Paraglaciecola sp. L3A3: one gene and its partner. The protein of the gene in region 2 interacts with the protein of the main gene of each other region in a pairwise test. Links are inferred from orthologs where the notes say so. Each region holds a gene or a part of one and is shown on either strand. Other genes may lie near its edges.

Region 1 (4,109 bases), 1.8 Mb from region 2 along the record:
ATTGTTCTTGATATTGTTTACGTAAATCCATAATAGGCTTCATGTTAACTTCATTGAATGTAGTCAACATAGCTGTGCTATTTTTGGCTTCTAATAAACGGCTAGCAATGGTTTTACGTAAACGAGTCATAGGCACACGTTTTTCAGTACGATTACCTAGCGGTGCGACTGGCGCAGCAACTGATTCAGTTGACGCAGTTTTAGCGGCTGGTGCTTGCAGAGACTTTTCTACGTCTTCTTTAGTGACACGGCCACCTTTACCAGTACCTTTAATACTAGCAGCATCAATACCTTTCTCAGTCAACAAACGACGTACCGATGGGCTTAACGCATCATTATCGTCAGCTTTTGCTTCAGCACTAACGGCAGGTGCAGTCGCCGCAGCGCCTGCAACAAAATTAGCAATCACTTGTTCACCAGTGACAGTTTCGCCTTCTGGAGCAAGAATTTCACTTATTGAACCATCAGCAGGAGCCACTACTTCTAAAACAACTTTATCAGTCTCGATGTCTACTAAGTTTTGATCACGAGAGATAGCTTCACCTGGCTGAACATGCCATGTTGCAATTGTTGCATCTGCCACTGATTCTGGCAGAACCGGTACCTTAATTTCCACTGATTCACCTTTAATATCGGATGTTTGACTAGTTTGAGGGCTTGCTGAAGCGGTTGGTGCAACAGTTGCTGCATCACCTTCTGCGAAGTTAGCAATAGTTTGTTCTCCTAAAACTGTTTCGCCTTCAGCTTGAAATATCTCAGTAACGACACCATCTGCCGGCGCAACTACTTCTAATACAACTTTATCTGTTTCTATATCAACTAAATTTTGATCTCGGCTGACTTTATCGCCAACTTTTACGTGCCAGGTAGCGATTGATGCATCTGCCACTGATTCTGGCAATACCGGTACTTTAATTTCGATGCTCATACTGGTTCCTTATTTAATAGTTAATGCATCATCAACCAATTGTTTCTGTTGCTGGTTGTGAACTGAAATATATCCAACTGCAGGAGAAGCTGACGCATCTCTGCCTGCGTATGTTAATGTGCCGCCTTTTGGTAAAGATGACCAAAAATGGTGTTGACTACAATACCAAGCACCTTGGTTTTGTGGCTCTTCTTGACACCAAACCCAATCTTTAACGGTTTTGTATTTACTCACAACTTGACCAATCTCTGCATGAGGGAAAGGATATAATTGTTCAATACGAATAATCGCTATGTCATCTTGTTCATTCTTACGACGTTGCTCTAATAGATCGTAATACACTTTACCTGAACACATCACAACACGTTTCACTTTGCTCGGGCTGATGTTATCTACTTCATCAATCACATTGTGAAACACACCTTCAGACAATTCTTCCAGACTTGATACAGCAAGTGGGTGCCTAAGTAATGATTTAGGTGACATTACAATCAAAGGTTTACGCATAGGTCTGATCGACTGACGGCGTAACATATTGAAAACCTGTGCAGGGGTAGAAGGGATACATACTTGCCAGTTATGATCCGCACACATTTGTAAGAAACGCTCTAACCTAGCAGAACTATGTTCTGGACCTTGTCCTTCGTAACCATGAGGTAACAACATGGTTAAGCCACACAAACGTCCCCATTTTGCTTCTGCTGAACTTAAGAACTGATCAATTACGACTTGAGCACCATTGGCAAAATCACCAAATTGAGCTTCCCAGATTGTCAAAGTACCAGGTTCAGCTGTGGCATATCCGAATTCAAAAGCTAATACTGCCGCTTCGGATAATACTGAATCGTATATTTCCATTGTGCCTTGTTCAGCATGCAAGTGCTGTAAAGGCATATAATCAGAACCATCTGCTTGATTATGTAAAACAGCATGACGATGGAAAAAAGTACCACGACCAGAATCTTGGCCTGTCATCCTAATGTTAGAACCAGAATCAACAATTGATGCATAAGCCAAATTTTCTGCCATGCCCCAATCTAATTGTTTTTCACCCGCTATCATGGCATTTCTGTCTTGATATAGCTTAGCTACACGAGATTGAAGTTTATGACCTTCAGGGAAAGTACATAACTTTTGTCCAAGCTCAGTGAGTTTTTCGACACTGATTGCACCGTCGTATTTAACATCCCAGTCATGGCCAAGATACGGAGTCCAGTCAACAGAGTGCTCTGTCATAGGACGCCATTCTTCAACAACACATGCACCATGATCAAGTGCAGCACGATACTCTGCTACAAGCTTCTCGACTTCATGCTCTTCAATCGTGCCTTCGGCAATTAACTGATTGGCATACAATAGACGAGGAACAGGGTGTTTTTTAATCTTTTTGTACATTAAAGGCTGAGTGGCACTAGGTTCATCAGCTTCATTGTGACCATGACGTCGATAACAAACTAGATCAATCACCACATCACGTTTAAATTGGTTACGGTAATCGAGAGCCAATTTAGTGACAAACATCACAGCTTCAGGATCATCCGCATTAACATGTAATATTGGGGCCTGAACCATTTTAGCAATGTCAGTACAGTATTGAGTTGAACGAGTATCTTCAGTTTTAGAGGTTGTAAAACCAACTTGGTTATTGATAACTATTCTGACTGTTCCACCCACTTTAAAGCCACGAGTTTGTGACATATTAAAGGTTTCTTGCACCACACCTTGGCCAGCGATAGCAGAATCACCATGTATAGTAATAGGTAAAACAACTGAGCCATCATCACAACCACGCCTGTCTAATCTAGCTCGAACAGAACCAATAACCACTGGATTAACAATTTCTAAGTGAGATGGATTAAAGGCTAATGCCAAGTGTAAATTTCCACCAGGGGTAGCAAAATCAGATGAATAACCAGCATGGTATTTAACATCACCTGCACCTAATGAATCATCGTGATTACCAGCAAACTCATCAAACAAAACAGAAGGATTTTTACCTAATACATTGACGAGTACATTAAGACGACCACGGTGAGCCATACCAATAACGACTTCTTTTGTTCCTTTGGTGCCAGCATGACTGATCAAACCTTTCAGCATAGGAACTAAAGAATCACCACCTTCAAGAGAAAAACGCTTGGCTCCAGGAAACTTAGCTCCTAGGTATTTTTCCATGCCGTCAGCAGCCACTAAGCCTTTAAGAATGCCGACTTTCTCATCACGGGTAATTTCTGGTTTGGCTTGTACAGATTCAATTCTGTCTTGTAACCAACGTTTTTGCTCAGTATCAGTAATGTGCATGTACTCAGTACCGATAGAGCCACAATATGTACGATTAAGAGATTTAAATAATTCTCCTAACGGCATTGAGTCTTTACCTATGGCAAATGAGCCGACATTAAAACTGGTATCGAAATCGCTTTCAGACAAATTATGATGGGAAAGTTCTAGATCCCTTACTCTAGGCTGTTTCCACAACTCAAGAGGATCGAGATTGGCGTGTTGATGCCCTCTAAATCTAAAAGCATTGATCAGTTGTAGAACTTTAACTTGTTTATCGTCACCAGCTGCAGATACTGGTGCTGCAGCACCTGCTCTACCGGCAGGCCCGAGGGCAGCTAAACTACGGAATTGTTCGCGCAATACACTATGTTTTGATTCAACCTCGATGCCTTCTAACTTTGGCAGTTTATCAAATACGTCGCGCCAATCTTCAGATACACTTTGCGCATCATCAAGATACAATTCATACATTTCTTCTATATAAGTAGCGTTGCCACCAGCCATGTGAGAAGTATCCCACCATGCTTTCATCACGCGTTGTTGCATTGTCGTCCCTTGGTTGAATAAGACTTACAATTAAATGTGCATTTGCACACGTCACTTTAATTATTGATAAAACTAAAACGTAAAACAAAGCCGATAAGTATTATCGGCTAGTTATTTTACACAGAACGTTTTAACAACATGGATTTGATAGAACCAATCGCTTTAGTTGGATTGAGTCCTTTAGGGCAAACACTGACACAGTTCATAATACCGTGGCATCTGAATACACTAAATGCATCATCCAAATCACTAAGACGTTGTTCTGTCGCCGTATCTCGGCTATCAGCCAAGAAACGGTATGCATGTAATAAACCAGCAGGACCGATAAATTTATCAGGATTCCACCAGAATG
Region 2 (4,412 bases):
CCGGTGACACTTTAAGTAGGTTTTTGTAATCAATTTTTCGCATTTTCATCAGCAGGTTGTTAATCATACTTTTCAATAAATAAGCTTGGTATAAGCGTGAAAAACCTTGATTGATACTGTCGGAACATAAGTCTAAATTGAATGGTACTGAAATCGCCATGGCCGCTTTTAGTATCTTTTGTTTAGGTTGCTCACTTAATAATTTAAGTAACATGTTAGCGCCAAGAGAAAAGCCCATGGCCGCTTTTCGGGTTTCTGGAAATTTTTGTTCTAACCAATTAAGAAAAAACCACGCATCTTCGGTTTCTCCTGAATGATAAGCCCTTGGTCTAAGGTTCATCTCTCCGCCACAGCCTCTAAAATGCATCAAAACAACGGCATAGCCCTGACTAACTAAGTTAGCCGCCATATCATTGGTGTAATGTGATCGAATCGAACCTTCCAAACCATGAAACAAAGCAATTAACCCCAATGATTTTTGTACATCCCCAGCCCAGACCAAATTAACAAAATCACCATCGGGTAATGTGAGTTTTTCTTTGCGGTAATTAAGGCTGGCGCGTTTTTGCAAAAAGCGGGGGAAAATAGTTTGTACATGTCTGTTTTTTGCCCACCAAGGTGGTACAAATTTGCTTGTTACAATTTCACCATAACGTACATTTTGAAGGGCTTGTTTTTCAGACTGCATTGAAAGGATAACGGCAATGAATACGTTCAGGTATATTACAGTAAATTGACAATTTTATGAATAGACAAACCGCAAACTCACCAGTCTTTGGGCTCACCCGTTTCACACTTCTTACAGTAAAGTTTATGACCTAACATAGATTCTCGCCCTTGTGCACTGATAACCCAGGGGCGACTCGTCCAAGGCGGATTATGCCTGACATGTTGATTATGACCACAAACCAACTCAGCCACCCAGTCGTCTAATTCGTCCTTGTGATAACCCACAATTGCATTGAGCATGTTTTCAACCTAAATTGCTGGATAAGCTGAGCTACTCGATAACGCTCTTTTTGCAGCCTAGCTGCGTTGGATTTTCTAGCAATAGCCCGCTATTACGTACGAAAAACCGCCTTGCTATACACAAAAATTTCGTCACCGAGTAAGTATTAACGTTAAATTAACCGAGTTAATTTTGGTAAGAATCTGAATTATAGACAAAATTTCTATAAAAATGACACTTCTTATCCAGAACTCAGGTTAACTATTTTGCTCAAACTCTTGCTGTTTTACTTCTAGCTGCTCTTGCGTATCTAACCATTCCATTTCAGCATCTTCTAATAACGACTTTTGTTCAGCCTGTTCTGCTAATACTTGTTTCAGTTTTATTTTGTTTTCTGGGTTGTATAACTCAGTGTCGCTAAGCTGGCTTTCTAACTTAGTTAACTTCTGTTGTGCACTTTCCATAACTTTTTCGAATTTAGTAATGGCTTTTCTTAGTGGTTGGGTCGCTTGTCTAAACTCAGCCGCCAGTCGTTTAGTATTTTTACGATCGGGTTTAATTTCCGTTTTATCGCCTTCTACATTTTCAGTTTTGTCACCTTTAAGGATCCAGTTTTTATAATCATCTAGATCTCCATCAAATGCTTGAACTTGGCCACTATCCACTAGATAAAAATCGTCACACACAGAGGTTAATAAAAACCTATCATGGGATACCAGCACCATTGCCCCTTCAAAACCTTGCAAGGCCATATTCAAGGCATGACGCATATCCAAATCTAAGTGGTTGGTCGGTTCATCCAGTAATAATAGATTAGGCTTTTGATATACAGTTATGGCTAAAACCAATCGCGCTTTTTCACCACCGGACATAGGCGCCACTTTACTGAGGGCGTTATCGCCTCTAAAACCAAAACCTCCAAGATAATCTCGTAAGCTTTGTTCTGTGGCTTTTTGATCTAACCTTTGCATGTGAGCTAAGGCCGAATCGTCTCCCCGTAAAAACTCCAGTTGATGCTGAGCAAAATAACCAATGCGCAAGCCTGCTGAGGTTTCGTAAATCCCTTCCATAGGTGTCTTTTCGCCAGCTAACAACTTAATCAGTGTCGACTTACCCGCCCCGTTTTTACCTAATAAACCAATCCGGCTACCGGGTACTAAATTAAGATGAAGTTTTTCTAAAATGATGGTGCTGTCGTAACCTACTTTAACTTGTTCGATTTTTACCAAAGGGTTAGGCAACTTGGGTGGAGTAAAAAACTCAAAAGAAAATTCAGATGCGGCCATGACTGGCAATAAGGTTTCCATTCTTTCTAATTGTTTAACTCGACTTTGTGCTTGTTTCGCCTTACTCGCTTTGGCACCAAAACGTCGAATAAAAGATTCTAAGTGAGCAATTTGATCTTGTTGTTTGGAATATTGCAGGCTTTGCAGACGTAAACGTTCTGCTCGTTGTTTTTCATATGAGTCGTAATTACCCGTATAACAAATCAACTCTTGTTGTTCTACGCTGATAATTTCATTCACAGTGCTATCGAGAAAAGACTTGTCGTGAGAAATTAACAACAAAGTACCAGTGTACCTTTGCAGCCATTTTTCTAACCAAATCACGGCGTCTAAATCTAAGTGATTTGTGGGTTCATCTAATAACAATAAGTCTGAATGGCATAATAAGGCTTGTGCTAAGTTTAAGCGCATACGCCAACCACCCGAAAAAGCGGTCACAGGATTACGCACTACATCATTCGCAAAACCTAAACCGGCTAAAATAGAGGCTGCTCGCGATTCAATATCATATGCACCAGCCTGTTCTAACAAACTGTGCAGATGGGCAATCTTTTCGCCATTATGAGACTCTTCAGCAAGTACTAACTCAGCTTGTAATTGACGAAAGTTTTTATCACCATCAATCACATAATCTATGGCAGAACGATCCACTGCCGGTGTTTCTTGGGCCACCGACACGATTTGCCAATTTTTAGGAATTTTGAAGTCACCTGCTTCAGTTTGTAATTCTCCCTTAATTAAGGCAAACAATGTGGATTTACCACAACCATTTGCTCCAATTAACCCAGCTTTATGCCCAGGGTAAACAACAGCATTGGCATCTTGTAGCAATATTTTACTACCACGCATTAAAGTAACATCAGAAAATTGGATCATGAAAACCTGTTTAAAAACTAAATTTGCATCACTTACTTAAACGCCTAAAAAGACAATTTACAGAAGAAGAGATAACACTAAAAATCTATTGGGGGTATCATACCAAGATGAACAGCCGAAAAAATCACTAATCGATAGTTAATAAAATAATGGTTAATAAAATTAAAAAACGTTTTGTCGCTGGCGCAACCTGTCCTCAATGCAAATCAATGGACACTATAATGCTGTATTTTGAAAATAACGTCGAAAAATTACAGTGTGTGCAATGTGATTACCACGAATCACAAGCTGATAAACAAGTGACTAAAGCCACTCGTTCCAGCGAAAGTGTAATTGGTGTATTTAAGCCTGAATAAATCACAGGCTTAAATACTGACAATTAATAAATGGCTATTTCTAATGTGTTAACGTAAACGAATAAAACCTTTAAATCCTAAACCGAAGAAACCCAATATTAACAACCAACTTATACTGGCTCCTTGCCTTTCTTGCACTCCACTAGAAACATTACAATTATCTACTGAGCCACCTTCTATAGGGATTAATTTAACCGCAACAACTTGATTTACTTCTGTAGTGGCCCCTAATTCATCATAAATAATTTCACCCTGAATATTTTTTACAGGGGCATTTACCAGTGCTGTAGCGGCAATTTCATTACTATCATTGATGGCATTTGCCTGCACGATTGAATAAGAAGAATTACATTCAATTAAACTGTTTAAACCTAAAAATAAGTCGTTCCTGTAATCATAAATAAAACCTTCTGTGCGCCTTGTAGTAGAGACCGATGCTTCATACTCTGCATAACCCACAACCATATTTTCGTTGTTGATTGATAATGCTGTACTGGATGAACCAGGGAAAAAATCATCAGGATATAAAGTGATGTTTGCATCAACGTCGTGTACAAAAAACTTTTGTCGAGTTATGCCAGCGACTCTTTTGGTGATGGTTCCCACCATTAAGTTATTGTTGTTGATATCTGTTGCAGTACTGGCAAACACTTCTTCATCTTGATTGATGGTAGTAACCTGATCATCGATATAAATAGCTGCAGCCGTAGTTAACGATGTAGTATTAAGATAAAAGGCAGGTGACTCTCCCACTGCTATACCATTGTCATTAATGGCCACAGCTTTACTGTTATATATATTAGTGTCTGTAGAGCTGGGCGTAATTAACATGCCTAAAGGGAAGGTGTCTGTTAGGTTACCGTTATCATCTAGTTGCCAAATAATACCCCTCTTTTGGGCGATAGAACCAACATTTGCATTAAGTTGCTGACTATATGAACGCAA

Evidence for each region.
Region 1: the proteins of GQR87_RS21525 (region 2) and GQR87_RS14010 interact in binary tests that used the Escherichia coli proteins (3 or more experiments, as listed by UniProt). The link is inferred for Paraglaciecola sp. L3A3 from one-to-one orthologs.

What each region holds. Positions count from the first base shown.
Region 1 is NZ_CP047023.1:3,379,334-3,383,442, forward strand. The notes cover bases 738-4,109. They hold GQR87_RS14010 (2-oxoglutarate dehydrogenase E1 component), read right to left. Parts: upstream 3,758-4,109; coding sequence 938-3,757; downstream 738-937. Other genes in these bases: odhB (2-oxoglutarate dehydrogenase complex dihydrolipoyllysine-residue succinyltransferase), read right to left, coding at 738-928; GQR87_RS14015 (succinate dehydrogenase iron-sulfur subunit), read right to left, coding at 3,874-4,109. Also shown: more of odhB, read right to left, coding at 1-737. UniProt on the Escherichia coli protein: E1 component of the 2-oxoglutarate dehydrogenase (OGDH) complex which catalyzes the decarboxylation of 2-oxoglutarate, the first step in the conversion of 2-oxoglutarate to succinyl-CoA and CO(2).
Region 2 is NZ_CP047023.1:5,157,714-5,162,125, reverse strand. The notes cover bases 660-3,596. They hold GQR87_RS21525 (ATP-binding cassette domain-containing protein), read right to left. Parts: upstream 3,112-3,596; coding sequence 1,207-3,111; downstream 660-1,206. Other genes in these bases: GQR87_RS21515 (DUF3466 family protein), read right to left, coding at 3,516-3,596; GQR87_RS21520 (YheV family putative zinc ribbon protein), read left to right, coding at 3,261-3,467; GQR87_RS21530 (DUF3565 domain-containing protein), read right to left, coding at 766-969; GQR87_RS21535 (hydrolase), read right to left, coding at 660-688. In the rest of the region: more of GQR87_RS21535, read right to left, coding at 1-659; more of GQR87_RS21515, read right to left, coding at 3,597-4,412. UniProt on the Escherichia coli protein: Genetic data indicate it may be involved in ribosome assembly or function.